2 regions of the Brevibacillus sp. AG162 genome follow, and region 1 is predicted to be linked to the other one. Evidence: a T-box and tRNA genes for the amino acid it is inferred to sense, from the RefSeq annotation. Region 1 holds a T-box; the other holds one or more tRNA genes.

Region 1 (8,441 bases):
TCATTTCTTCCGCATAAAACGATAGAAATGACAAGACACCTGAATAGCTGAAGCCGATTAATAAAGCAATGAATGAAATCGGAAATGCTTTCGGTTCGATGAATTTCGAAAGCACAGAACCTTTTGCTTCCTCTTTCACACTCACGGAAGGAAGTGGAATATTGATTTTTGCCATGGCATAAAACATTAAACAAATCAGGGAAAACACGACATTCATCGTAAAGATCCAGGTGAAACCATCTTCAAGCCGCAATAAAATCATGCCGAGAAAAGGTCCAATCGCAGTGGCTAAAATCGCACTTAAACTATAATAGCCAATCCCCTCACCCTTGCGAGACGCTGGCAGGATTTGGGCAATAATGGTACCTGTTGCTGTACTGGCAATACCAACGGCAATCCCTTGCAGTAATCGATTTACCAGTAGCAAAGTAATATGGACAGCAAAAAATCCTAACCCAATCCAAAGCGTTTTTTTCGTACCAATATGACTAATGGCTCTACCAGTGAGCAGTCGGCCAATCAAAGCTCCAATGATAAAGATACTGGAAACCAATCCGGCTGAACTGGTTGAAGCGTGAAATTCAGTTTTAGCATACGATGCAATCGTTACCATTAGCAAGAAAAACATAAGTGTCAAAAGAAAATTGATGAAAGAAACAATGACGAACTCTTTTGTCCAAAGCCAATCCTTTTTCACTGCTCACCCTCTTCTCTTTGGGTAATAGCCGGCTTCTCTACTTGCCAATAATTGGCGACGTCGCTAAAAGTAGCAGGACCGTTATTTTTGAGATACCGAATTAACGCCCATTGCGTGTTTTTCTTGCTGCTTGAGAAGGTCTAAAATCTTATGGGTTACCTTGTGGCTTTTTCCGCGCCCATTCGTCTAACCTATATCATCAATACAAAAGGAGAAAATCATGCTGGTAAAAAGGTTTTTCGCTATTTACTTCTTATTATTGCTTTTCTTCGTACTTTATTTTCCAATACCTACGCTTGCAAAGGAATCCTCCTTTCAAAATCCGTATTATGTGTTTAGCTGGGATGAGGCAGGCAATGTCCGCATTACCGATTTGGGAAAAAACGAAATTCTCTCTTCCATTCAGTACCAAGCGGAATATGGCACGATCTATAATGCACTAACTCCTTCCCTTCCGAAAGGAGCCAATCAAATATCGTTGGATCAAAGTCCACCATTTCAACCAGGGGCGGCCATCGAGATTCGCTCCGAATCGTTTGGCGGCAGAATGAATGCTCCGCTTGTCCATCAGGCTAAAGTGACTGCCGTCCGTGGAAATGTCGTTTATTTCTCTCCTGCTACGACGAAAGTCATTGACCGGAACATATTTATCAAAAGAGCCAGCCAATGGGTTCGCAAATGGGATGACGTACAGGTGGAACAACAGGAGACGGCTACTGGCAGCACAGTTATCGTCACCGGTCAAACTCCGATTTCAATAGTTACAGCACAATATGAATTGCAAAAAAATAGCCCTGCCATCGATGTCACCGTAAAAACCCGCTACAAGCGGGAGGCAAAGGTTTTTCGAGAGGCGTTCACCTTGCAATTCAAGCCAAAAGTAACAGAGGTATACCGGAAGAACCGGAAAGTGGACACACAAAAATTCCAAGCTTCTTACTGGCTCGATCACCAAGGTGCGAAATTTGGTCATGGGAAGCAAGCAGCTTTTTTATACCATACCCCCAACGTATCGTCACTTGAATTGAATACGACGCAAAAACAGCTCATCGTGAATCTGGATCACATGAACGATCACAGATACGTGCAGCAAGGCTCTACGAATCAAGTCGGAAAAGTCCGACACGCTTCCGAATATCGTGCAAACGATGAACGGACGAATTCCTTCTCGCTGGTAGTTGGGTATCAACCGAAGCTCATGCCGCGATTTATGAGTCAGCCTTCTGGTTTTTTGGCGACGCACGTATGGACAGAGCATGCTGACGAGCAGACGATACAATCGAATCGGGCTGTTTATTTCGGCTCCGAGAAAATTACATCGTCGGCACAAGCGACAGGCGGTTTTGTCAAACACCGGATTCCGGTTACGAAAAGCGTGTTTTACTCGAATCCGTATTTTCAAGCGAAATCGCCTGTCAATGTCGCCATTCAGCAAAGCCCTGAATTTTTGCAGTTTCTGGATGATCTGAATCGGAACGGTAATGATATCGGTCTACATACCCTCTATCCATACGAAATAAGGCACTACCAAAAAACTACGGAAGATGCCTTGCAGGTAATGAAAGATCACTTCCAGAGCAGTACATGGATTGACCATGGGTATCTGAAGTCCAGCTTTGCGTTTAACGCGCTCGACATCCACACTGCGAATTACTTGGCGCATCAATGGAAAAAATACGGCACATCGTATTTTTGGCACTACAGTTCAGAAGATATCGCCAATCCAAACAATGGCCTTGATTTGTACCAAACCCAAAGAGGCGACGCTCTGCGCACCCCTCTCTATTGGTCGCATCCGACTGTCACCGGCCCGTTTTATTCATGGTCGGCTGCCACCATTCCGGAAGATACACTGTATCTGTATCGAGAACAAAATCTCCAGCAGCTCATTCAAAATCGTGGGGTTTTTATCAACCATACCTACTTGGCAAGAATTCCGTCCAATAAGAAAGGCGGGAAATTTGTCATTCGGGATGCCAAAGGAAACTGGATCATTCATCCTGATTTTGACCGCTTGTTGAAGCGAATGGACACGCTGCGCGATCAAGGCAAATTGCATTTGACAACCGTACGTGAAATCATGGATTATTGGCTCGCTCTCTCTCAAGTCAGAATCGAATATGCACCAAACGGCTCTATTGTTCTGCACAATGATGGCAAGCGCAAGATTTCTGGTCTTTCCATGGCGACAAAAGCTACGGAAGTCTATGTGAATGGGATGAAGCCGTCGCAAAAGAAAACAGATGGCGATCTTATCTTTTGGTTCGATCTGGAGCCGAATGCAGTTGCTGTTATTGCTGCGAACAAAGTGGATAGTATTGCACTCCCGAAATAAAATTAAAAGCTTCCCTAGCGGTTCTAGGGAAGCTTCTTATTTCTTCATCTATTGAGACAATTTTACCAAGCTGTAGTTTTTCTTGCCTTTGCGGATAATGATGAAGCGGCCGCCGATAGCGAGACTTGGCGTTACTTCCAGTTCCAGATCAGTAACACGCTCGCCATTCATGGAGATAGCTCCTTTTGTAATATCCTCACGTGCTTGACGCTTGGATGGCTCAATGCCGATCTCAACGAGCCAGTCGACAATGTTCTTCGTTTCGAGGGTAGATTCGTACGTCGGCATTTCTTTGAAGCCTTGCTCGATCTCATCTGCCGACAGCGATTTAATATCACCAGTAAACAAAGCAGCTGTAATGCGTTTCGCCTGCTCAAGCAATTCCTCGCCGTGCACAAATCTCGTCATTTCCTCAGCCAGCGCTTTTTGCGCCTCGCGTTTATGTGGCTCAGTCTGTACTTTTTCAGCCAGTTCTTCGATTTGCTCTTTGGAGAGGAACGTAAAGTATTTCAAGTATTTCACAACATCGCGGTCGTCGGTATTCGCCCAGAATTGGTAGAATTCGAATGGTGTTGTCTTGTTTGGATCGAGCCAGATGGCTCCTCCTGCTGTCTTCCCGAATTTCGTTCCATCTGCCTTCAGCATCAGAGGAATCGTGAGACCGAATGCTTTTGCTTCTGGCCCTTCTTTTTTGCGAATCAGATCGAGACCGCTCGTAATGTTGCCCCATTGGTCGGAACCGCCGATTTGCAGCTGAACATCTTCATGTTTGTACAGATGCAGGTAATCCAGCGATTGCAGAATTTGATAGGAAAACTCCGTAAACGAAATGCCGCTCTCCAGTCTGCTCGACACGACATCCTTGGCAAGCATCGTATTGATGCTGAAGTTTTTCCCGTAATCTCGCAAAAATTCAATGACATTAATTTTGTGCGTCCAGTCGTAGTTGTTCACCAAACGGATTTGGTTGTCTCCTTCTGTAATGAACAGCTTTTTCATCTGTGCAGTGAGTTTTTCGACGTTCTCCTGTATTTGTTCAAGTGTTTGCAAAGAGCGCTCAGATTGACGGCCGCTCGGATCGCCAATTGTACCTGTTGCACCACCGATCAAAATGACCGGACGATGACCAGCGAGCTGGAAGCGTTTCAGTACCATGAAAGGAATCAAGTGACCGATATGCATGCTGTCACCTGTTGGATCTACACCACAATATAACGAGACTGCTTTTTCATTCGTTAATTCTCGCAGCCCTTCTGCATCTGTTTGCTGATTGACGGCTTCGCGCCATTCGAGTTCGTCGATAATATTCACTGCCATACACTCCTTCAATCTCCTATGGTAAAAAACAAAAAATCGCCCCTTGTCTATTGTAGACATAGGGACGATTGAATAACCGTGTTACCACCCATCTTGCACCAATGGACCCAAGCGTTAGCGCAGGCCATTCATGCCACTCGTAGCGAGTTATCGTTCGCGATTCCGCTCGGCATTACCCGAGATACTCCAGAGTGTAATTCGCTCGCTTATTGTGTACCGGGTTCCATCAACCCCCGGCTTTCTAGAACAGGGAATAAGCTGCTACTGGGCTCTTTCAACGTATGTTTCATATGAAATTAAAGTCAGTATATTGAATTCAAATAGCAATGTCAACCATGTAGCAATGATTCCGCCACGATCCCTTATTTTATTTTCGTGAGACCGTCGGAAGTTAGTTCATAAACAGCTGTTGCGACTTCATGTAAATACCGTCGATCATGCGAAATACTGATAATCACACCGTCAAAAGCCGTTAAGGCGCGGCACAGAACAGGAGTCGTCAAAGGACTGAAGTTTCTGGTCGGTTCATCCAGTATCAATATTTCGCACTGCTCCAAAATCATTTTTAACAGGAGTAATTTCGCTTTCTGTCCTCCAGATAATTTTTGAATCGGTTGATGCATCGAATTCGCTCGCTTCTTCCACACTCGGGATCTCTAGAAACGATTCCGACGCTTTCTCCATTCGCTCTCTTTGATTTTTCAAAGACTTGATTTTCTTTTGCAGTCGCGGATCTGACCGTACGTTTCGATGCTGATGCTCCGCCTTATTCCAAATGTCATGCCATTTCTCCATTTGCTTTCTATGATCAGAAGCTTGCTTTTTGGCTATCTGTTCTTGTTTGCTCAAGTTGTTCTCCCGATTGGCGAGGTAAATCTCATATGGTTCTCTTGAAAACGTATGTTTGGGTACTTGTTTGCGCTTCGTCAGTTCCATATGAAGGATACTGTTTGCTGTATTCGCAATAAAAGTTTCGTCATGCGATACATAGATGACAGGAATAGCCGTCTGTTGAATAAATTCTTCCAGCCACTCCATTGTTTGAATATCCAAATCATTCGTGGGTTCGTGCCAACAGACTTAAAAAGCGGTATTTGAAACGCTCACCACCAGACAGAACACCCATTTTTTTATCTGAATCCAATACATGAATGTCGAAATCATCCATCGCTCTCACCAGTTCTTTGCTCCATTGATTTTCAGCAAAAAAGTCGGCGATGGTCATTTGTCTTTCTTCGTCCGATAGCTCCTGCGAAAGAAAACCCATGGAACATTCGTTTCTCAATACTTTCCCTTCAAATGTACAATACTCGGCAATCATTTGTTCCTCGTAAATGAATGTTAATAAGCTGCTTTTTCCATTTCCCTCTTCCCCGATGATGGCAATCTTGTCGCCGAGTTGCAGGGTCAGATGCAAATTTTCAATGAGAGTCCTGTCGTCTTTTTTGGTGGTAATCGTGATATTGTGCAGTTCAACCATTTGGATTCCCCATTTCGTTTTTCCGTTTCTCGTCATTTACTCTTTGTTCATCTGTATCACCCCCCTTTTTTGACAACAAAAAAAGATGCTTCTGTCCAATAAACAGAAGCATCTTGCTCTCATACTAGAAAACGCTATATGGAAAATAGCCCATACAGGAATTCAAGATATAAATTTGCGGGTGAATTTGGCTTCTTGTTTATTTATTATAGGATTGGCTTTTCCAATAAATAAACAATGGCGCAAATCATTCACCCTCCGTTTCATGTAGTTGCCTTCCATATAGCATGGCCTTCTAAATATTGTCAATGAAGCTATTCCACCAAGGCTAGCAATTGTGCAAGCTTGTCTTTGATGGGGGAAGATTCCTTTTTCACCGCCTGTGCGAGCTTCTTATTCCCGCCGAAAAGGCGATAAATAACGGTTTCCCGATGGTAATCTTCCATCGCTGCCAGCTCCGCTATGAGAGCATCCACCAGTTCTGGACGATCGATGGTCATATTTTTCAAAGGCTTCGCCCCTTCGCCACTGCCAAGCAAAAGAGAGACAAGTACCGGCATATTCTCTACGGTTACACCGTGCGCCTCCATAAAAGGGATGGCATAATCGTCCTGGGCAGACTGATGTTCGGTGTCGACCAGCTGCATATAGCGACGAACGAGCGGAAAATAATCACTGCTAGTTAAGCCAAGCGCAAATACCGCATAGGTGCCAGGCATGACGGATTTCTCACTAGGCTCTACATCCCCGTACCACGCGAACTCCTCCATCGCAAGCTCGGCATATTCTGCGATTTTCGGGTATAAGACAGGATAACGCGACGCATTCGCAAAAAACTGATGGAGACCAGACTTCGCCAGCTTTTTTACTGGCAGGTAGTGCTTTTCGCTGCTCTTCAGCTTGAGCTTGTACCCTTTGGGAAAGCCTTCACGCAAAAGGCCGTTGATAAAATCGATGGCTTCACCATAGGCAGCTTCTTCCTCAAAAACGATCCGGATGTCGATTGCTTGCAAAACGTCATTGGCGCTTGCTTGAATCAGACTGCTTTTATACTCGTTTTCAAAGCGGCCGCTGCCCCGTTTTACATAGTCCACAGCTCGCTTGGAACCCAGCTGAACAGCGAGGTCCAAGAACTTCTTGCGGGTGTCCGGTTCCTTGTTACCTATTGCGAGAGCAACGTACAGGAAAAAGTCCAGCTCCTCTGTCTTTGGTTCCTGACGCTCCTGCTCGGGTTTCAAAACCCAATCCATTCCATAGTGCCCGGTACGGTCGAAAAATTTGACTAAAAAACGCTCATCCGCCCAGCCTTTTAAAGCCAAAGCAGAGTGGTATGTCCACGAATCACTGCGTTCTTTATTGGAGCGCAGCTTTTCGCTAAGACGCTGGATGAGTGGTTCGATAAGCTCCTGCTTTTGTTCCATCAAATCGGGATTTGCGAGACAATGGGCGAAGAAGAAATCATCTCTTTCTTTCGGACGTACAGGAAGCTCCGCTTTAATTTTTGTCTCGATAAATTGATCCAGTGCTTGTTTTAGACTCTCGCGTTTTCGCTCGTTTATGAAATGGCGAGAATGGCATTGCACCGATTGTTTCCACTCGAATTCGAAGACGAGCTCGAAGCGGTAATTAAAAAAGCGAGGACCATAGTCGTTGGAAAGGAAAAGGGATTCCATACGTTCACACAGTGCCGGAAAAAACTCTTGCATAAGCATTTCCTCTGTAAGCTCCTCCATGTAAGAACCCGCGTCGTATTTGTATGAGTCGTCGCTCCAACTGAACGGTTCATGGACATCCACGTGGATTTTGCCATTGGCCCAATTAAGTTTTCCTTTTCTCCATGCGACCCTCAGGTAGTCTTTGATCCCCGCCTGCAGTTGACTCCAGTCTTTGATCTCGTTGATCCGCTGGTTCTCTTTATTGTAAATTTCTTGGATGGAAGTCCATACTTCATTTAGAAATGCTTCTGCTGCCTGATTCATTGAATGACTCTCCTCCTCGCCAAAACAACGCTACCGTCCTAACCGATGACCTTGACGACATTGCCCTCGCTATCAGTAATATTGGTTTTCACAATGTTTATAGCAATTCCTTTCAGGGAAGGGATCTCAAAGCTGCTTTCCTTTGGAAGCAACTGCTTGGTAAGTGCATTCGTCGTCGCATCATCGAGAACAAAGCGAATGACGTCCTCTCCAGGAATACATTCAGGCTTGTCTCCTGCCTCAAATACAACGCGGACATCAGGTCCCACCAGGCTCAGGCTTTCCCCTTTTCGCAGACGTCCACGGAGAATTTTTCCGATAACTTCCGCTTGCTTAGCTCCCAGCCTCAGGGTCGAAGGCGTTTTCTTCAAGAAGCCCTTTTTACCTGGCTCCCAGCCAAGCTGACTCACAAACAAATAGGCAGTGTTGGAGCCTTCTTGTTCCATTCCTTTTTGAACAGCATCAGAAACTGTAGAGTTGCGCAGGAGAGAATCCCGCTCGAGATCGGTTATGTAGGAAGGCATGTACGGCAAGCCAGATTGGAGTACGCCATGTGTATTCCAAGCCATCATCGCATCGAGTTCATCACCTGTGATCCCAACCATTTGCAAGAATTGGACTCGACCATTCGGC
Region 2 (5,641 bases), on a different contig from region 1:
TTGCATGTATTAGGCACGCCGCCAGCGTTCGTCCTGAGCCAGGATCAAACTCTCCAATAAAGTTTGTTGCTGGTTCAAAGCTGGCAAATCATTTAATGATAGACTCATTAACGCTTTCGCTGTTCAGTTTTCAAAGAGCATTTTGCACCGTTTCCGGAGCAGATCTTTAGTTTAACACACTCAACTTCAAAAGTCAACAACTTTTTAGTTTTATGTGATTTGTTCTACTCATTTAAATTTGTGTGTTTCGTGAGCAGACTCTTAATATAACACATAACTTTTCATTAATCAAGATGTTTTTTCAACTTCATTGAATTAATGGTGCGGTCGGCGAGACTCGAACTCGCACGGGTCGCCCCGCCACCCCCTCAAGATGGTGTGTCTGCCAATTCCACCACGACCGCATGTAAAACGTCTCAGGAGAGGTTCGAACTCCCGACCGTCCGCTTAGAAGGCGGATGCTCTATCCAGCTGAGCTACTGAGACATATTGTAGTTATAAAAAAATGGGGCGATCGATGGGACTTGAACCCACGAGTGCCGGAGCCACAATCCGGTGCGTTAACCCCTTCGCCACGACCGCCATAATGTATACGTTTTTAAAAATGTTCCTTGGCAGGGGCAGTAGGAATCGAACCCACACCAAAGGTTTTGGAGACCTTCGTTCTACCGTTAAACTATGCCCCTATGGTAGCGGTGGAGGGGATCGAACCCCCGACCTTTCGGGTATGAACCGAACGCTCTAGCCATCTGAGCTACGCCGCCATAATTATTTCGCAATAAAAAGAAGTGGCGGAGGGAGAGGGATTCGAACCCCCGTGAGCTTGCACTCTAACGGTTTTCAAGACCGCCCCGTTATGACCACTTCGGTATCCCTCCGCAAAATATGGAGCGGGTGATGGGAATCGAACCCACGCGACCAGCTTGGAAGGCTGGAGTTCTACCATTGAACTACACCCGCTTGAATATGGTGCCGGTGAAGGGACTTGAACCCCCACGGTTTCCCTCACGATTTTGAGTCGCGCGCGTCTGCCATTCCGCCACACCGGCATATTCATTTGAAACATGGTCGGGAAGACAGGATTCGAACCTGCGACCCCTTGGTCCCAAGCCAAGTACTCTACCAAGCTGAGCTACTTCCCGATTACAGTTCTTCACTTTTTAAGATGAAGATGCGTGCCCTGAGAGATTCGAACTCCCGACCTTTTGATTCGTAGTCAAACGCTCTATCCAGCTGAGCTAAGGGCACATGTTATGGAGCGGACGAAGGGTCTCGAACCCTCGACCTTCGCCTTGGCAAGGCGACGCTCTACCAATTGAGCTACGTCCGCATGTTTATTGGTGCGGTCGAGAGGACTTGAACCTCCACGGTGTTGCCACCACTAGAACCTGAATCTAGCGCGTCTGCCAATTCCGCCACGACCGCATTGTATGAAGATCAATCTCTCGCTTTTGAAAAACTGGTGAGCCATGAAGGACTCGAACCTTCGACCCTCTGATTAAAAGTCAGATGCTCTACCAACTGAGCTAATGGCTCTCGAAAAATGGCTGGGGTACTAGGATTTGAACCTAGGAATGACGGAGTCAAAGTCCGTTGCCTTACCGCTTGGCTATACCCCAATAGCCATGAAGTAAAGATGGTGGGGAGAGACGGATTCGAACCGCCGAACCCGGAGGGAGCAGATTTACAGTCTGCCGTGTTTAGCCACTTCACTATCTCCCCAAGCTTGTCCTTCAAAAGTAAACCTTATTCAACTTTCAAAGAAAAAGTGGTGCCGGCAATAGGACTTGAACCCACAACCCCCTGATTACAAGTCAGGTGCTCTACCAATTGAGCTATACCGGCGTGTTTTGTATAAATGGTGGCTCGGGACGGAATCGAACCGCCGACACGAGGATTTTCAGTCCTCTGCTCTACCGACTGAGCTACCGAGCCTCAAGCGTAATTATTTCGCCATCGCTTGAGAAAAATGGCGGAGCTGACGGGACTCGAACCCGCGACCTCCGGTGTGACAGACCGGCGTGAACTCCAACTTCACCACAGCTCCATGTAAAACATTCAGTTGTTAAAAGTGGTGGAGGCTGACGGGATCGAACCGCCGACCCTCTGCTTGTAAGGCAGATGCTCTCCCAGCTGAGCTAAGCCTCCACAATCCCCCCGCTATTTCATTGGGGGCATTTGCTAGGTGACCCGTAGGGGATTCGAACCCCTGAATGACAGCGTGAAAGGCTGCTGTGTTAAACCGCTTCACCAACGGGCCATTTGAATGGCTCCTCGGGACGGACTCGAACCGCCGACCGATCGGTTAACAGCCGATTGCTCTACCAACTGAGCTACCGAGGAATAATCATATTTTAGAATGGTGGAGCTGAACGGGATCGAACCGATGACCTCCTGCTTGCAAGGCAGGCGCTCTCCCAACTGAGCTACAGCCCCATTCCATCGCTTTCATGACACAGTTGTCATATCAGCTATGTAAGTGGTGGGCCTAGGCTGACTCGAACAGCCGACCTCACGCTTATCAGGCGTGCGCTCTAACCAACTGAGCTATAGGCCCGTGATTACTTCCGGAACTTTAATCTATCACACTTTTAAATTCATTGCAATAGAAAATTTGATTTTTTTTATTGCGTAGGTGAACTTTTTTTGTGAATTACTAGTTCAACAAAAGCACAATCTATTATAAGTCATGTTCATCGTATATTTCAAATGGTGTTTTCAAATTTTCGTTAAGAAAAAGCTTGCCCGGTAAAGGACAAGCTCTTCTTCGTTCCAATTAAATATCAAGATCACGTACATTTGCCGCGTATTGCTCAATAAACTCCCTGCGAGGCTCTACTTCGTCTCCCATCAGTGTCTCAAACACCATATCGGCATCCATAGCATCCTGGAGATCTACCTGGAGCAACGTACGGACTTCTGGGTCCATCGTAGTCTCCCACAATTGATCCGCGTTCATCTCGCCAAGTCCTTTATAGCGTTGGACGTTAGGCTTCGGTTGAGCCTTCAAGGTAGCGAGTACCTCATCACGCTGCTTGTCGGTATAAGCATAATGCAGCGTCTTCCCTTGCTTGATGCTGTAGAGAGGCGGCTGCGCAATATAAATATACCCCGCTTCAATCAACTGTTTCATGTAGCGGAAGAAGAACGTCAGCAGAAGCGTACGAATATGCGATCCGTCGACGTCGGCGTCCGTCATAATGACAACTTTGTGGTAGCGTGCCTTTGTAATATCAAAATCTTCGCCAACACCCGTCCCCAAAGCCGTAATAATGGCACGGATCTCGTTATTGCCGAGAATTTTGTCCAGACGTGCTTTTTCTACGTTCAATACCTTCCCGCGAAGAGGAAGAATGGCTTGGAAATGACGGTCGCGTCCCATCTTCGCAGAACCGCCCGCAGAGTCACCCTCTACAATGAACAGTTCAGATTCGGATGCGTCCTTGGAAGAGCAGTCCGCCAGTTTACCCGGCAAAGCACTTACTTCCAGTGCACTCTTGCGACGAGTCATTTCACGTGCTTTACGAGCTGCCTCACGGGCACGAGATGCCATGAGGGCTTTTTCCACAACTTTTTTGGCTACACCCGGGTTTTCTTCCATAAAGGTGTTAAAACGGTCACCGAAGACAGACTCGGTAATGCTACGAGCTTCTGAGTTGCCCAGCTTCGTTTTTGTTTGTCCTTCAAACTGAGGCTCTTGAATTTTTACGGAGATAATCGCAGTAATGCCTTCACGCACATCGTCCCCGGAAAGATTCGGATCCTTTTCCTTCAGGAAGTTAAACTTGCGGCTGTAGTCGTTGATAACACGTGTAAGAGCCGTTTTAAATCCGGTTTCGTGGGTACCACCCTCATGCGTGTTGATGTTATTGGCAAAAGAGTAAATGTTGCTCACATAACTGTCGTTGTACTGAAGGGCAACCTCCACGACAAGACCTTCTTTTTCTCCTTCGCAATAAATCACATCATCATGCAGGGCTTCCCGGTTTTTATTCAAGTATTCTACGAACTGGATGATACCGCCCTCGTAGTGGAAGGACTCTTCCTTCTGCTGATCTGGACGTGTATCCTTCAGCGTGATGCGCAATCCTTTGTTAAGGAACGCCAGCTCGCGAATGCGTTTTTGCAAAATATCGTACTCAAATACAGTTGTTTCGGTAAAAATAGTCGGGTCAGGCTTGAAGGTTACTTTTGTTCCCGTTTCATCGGTCTCACCTATGACAGCAAGATCGGCATCGGGTGCGCCTACAGTAAAGCGCATGTAGTATACCTGGTTATTTTGTTTAACCTCGACTTCCATCCATTCAGATAACGCGTTCACTACCGAGCTACCTACCCCGTGAAGACCGCCGGACACTTTGTACCCGCCACCGCCGAATTTACCACCGGCGTGCAATACAGTCAAAACGGTTTCAACAGTGGATTTCCCGGTCTTTTCATGAATGCCAGTCGGGATTCCTCGACCGTTATCGGTTACAGATACGGAGTTGTCTGGATGAATGACCACCAAGATCTCGTCGCAATAACCGGCCAGCGCCTCGTCAATGGCATTGTCGACAATCTCCCATACCAGGTGATGCAAACCTCGGCTGCTGGTCGACCCGATGTACATGCCGGGACGTTTCCGAACTGCCTCTAACCCTTCCAGTACCTGAATCTGACTCGCATCGTAGTTTGTATCTTTCGTCGTCACTTGATCCACTACTCTGTCAACTCCTCCACTTCAGCTTGTACAAAGGGAAACTGATCCAAGCTGTCCACGAACTGAGCGCGTCGCTTCAGCGTCAGAGAAGAAATAGGTGAACAGTAAATGGCGTTCTGGGTGATTACATAAGACTTCGTTTCTTCCTCGCTATGGTCAACAACTGTCTTACTTTTTTCAAGCAAGAACGCTTTATTGATTTTTGAGGATTTCACAGTCTGATGATCAAGAATGGAAATGACTTCCTTCGTGCTCACCACAGTATCTCCACCAATGTGAATAAACATCCCTGTACCCCCTACCTTTCTCCGGAGATTTTCCCTTCCCTCACGTAAAAACGAGAGGCTTGCTGGAGAACCTGATGCTTTAAGCCTTCCACACCTGTGGTACTTACAAACGTCTGTACTCGATCCTGAATGGTTTCGAGCAGCAATGTTTGCCGATGTTCATCCAACTCTGACAAGACATCATCCAACAAAAGAACGGGGTATTCTCCCACTTCTTCTTTAATCAGCTCAATTTCGGCTAATTTAATGGACAGCGCACTGGTGCGTTGCTGTCCCTGGGAACCATACGTTTGCACATCCATGTTGTTCACTTTAAGTGAAAAATCATCACGGTGTGGCCCAATCAGGGTGCTCCCCCGCATGATTTCCCGGTCGCGAACCTCTTCGTAGGCAGCAAGCATTTTATCTACAGCCTGATCTATCGTCATCTCTTCTGTAACGGGCGATGAGTTTACGTAATGCAAAGAAAGTCTTTCCCTGCCATCGGTAATGCCGGTGTGGATTTCCTGTGCCCACGTCTCCAGCTTCCGAATGAACTCAAAACGCTTCCGTAACAATTTTACCGCTAAATCGGCTAATTGGGTATTCCAAATTGCCAGCATTTCCAGCGAGTTACTTTTTTTCATGGCTAAATCCTTTAAAAGCTGATTTC

Evidence for each region. A T-box is a leader RNA that pairs with one kind of tRNA and senses whether it is charged. The one in region 1 lies ahead of tyrS (tyrosine--tRNA ligase), so its partner is inferred to be a tRNA-Tyr.
Region 2: it encodes a tRNA-Tyr, which carries the amino acid that the T-box ahead of tyrS (tyrosine--tRNA ligase) is inferred to sense. The anticodon was not compared.

What each region holds. Positions count from the first base shown of each region.
Region 1 is NZ_VFNO01000003.1:717,727-726,167, reverse strand. It holds partial or broken gene FB479_RS13400 (MFS transporter) at 1-697, opposite strand, end outside; gene FB479_RS13390 (hypothetical protein) at 918-3,032, shown strand; gene tyrS (tyrosine--tRNA ligase) at 3,081-4,349, opposite strand; T-box leader at 4,407-4,636, opposite strand; gene FB479_RS30950 (ATP-binding cassette domain-containing protein) at 4,712-4,972, opposite strand; gene FB479_RS30945 (hypothetical protein) at 4,875-5,387, opposite strand; gene FB479_RS30940 (ATP-binding cassette domain-containing protein) at 5,404-5,829, opposite strand; gene FB479_RS13375 (DUF6138 family protein) at 6,144-7,808, opposite strand; gene FB479_RS13370 (suppressor of fused domain protein) at 7,847-8,441, opposite strand, start outside.
Region 2 is NZ_VFNO01000011.1:190,662-196,302, reverse strand. It holds partial or broken rRNA gene FB479_RS25890 (16S ribosomal RNA) at 1-60, opposite strand, end outside; tRNA gene FB479_RS25885 (tRNA-Leu) at 320-404, opposite strand; tRNA gene FB479_RS25880 (tRNA-Arg) at 413-486, opposite strand; tRNA gene FB479_RS25875 (tRNA-His) at 507-582, opposite strand; tRNA gene FB479_RS25870 (tRNA-Trp) at 613-686, opposite strand; tRNA gene FB479_RS25865 (tRNA-Met) at 688-764, opposite strand; tRNA gene FB479_RS25860 (tRNA-Ser) at 790-878, opposite strand; tRNA gene FB479_RS25855 (tRNA-Gly) at 887-960, opposite strand; tRNA gene FB479_RS25850 (tRNA-Leu) at 968-1,049, opposite strand; tRNA gene FB479_RS25845 (tRNA-Pro) at 1,066-1,142, opposite strand; tRNA gene FB479_RS25840 (tRNA-Arg) at 1,175-1,248, opposite strand; tRNA gene FB479_RS25835 (tRNA-Gly) at 1,255-1,330, opposite strand; tRNA gene FB479_RS25830 (tRNA-Leu) at 1,339-1,425, opposite strand; tRNA gene FB479_RS25825 (tRNA-Lys) at 1,461-1,536, opposite strand; tRNA gene FB479_RS25820 (tRNA-Gln) at 1,545-1,619, opposite strand; tRNA gene FB479_RS25815 (tRNA-Tyr) at 1,638-1,722, opposite strand; tRNA gene FB479_RS25810 (tRNA-Thr) at 1,770-1,845, opposite strand; tRNA gene FB479_RS25805 (tRNA-Phe) at 1,860-1,935, opposite strand; tRNA gene FB479_RS25800 (tRNA-Asp) at 1,971-2,047, opposite strand; tRNA gene FB479_RS25795 (tRNA-Val) at 2,073-2,148, opposite strand; tRNA gene FB479_RS25790 (tRNA-Glu) at 2,187-2,260, opposite strand; tRNA gene FB479_RS25785 (tRNA-Asn) at 2,268-2,343, opposite strand; tRNA gene FB479_RS25780 (tRNA-Ala) at 2,361-2,436, opposite strand; tRNA gene FB479_RS25775 (tRNA-Ile) at 2,481-2,557, opposite strand; gene gyrB (DNA topoisomerase (ATP-hydrolyzing) subunit B) at 2,777-4,702, opposite strand; gene remB (extracellular matrix regulator RemB) at 4,702-4,989, opposite strand; gene recF (DNA replication/repair protein RecF) at 5,001-5,641, opposite strand, start outside.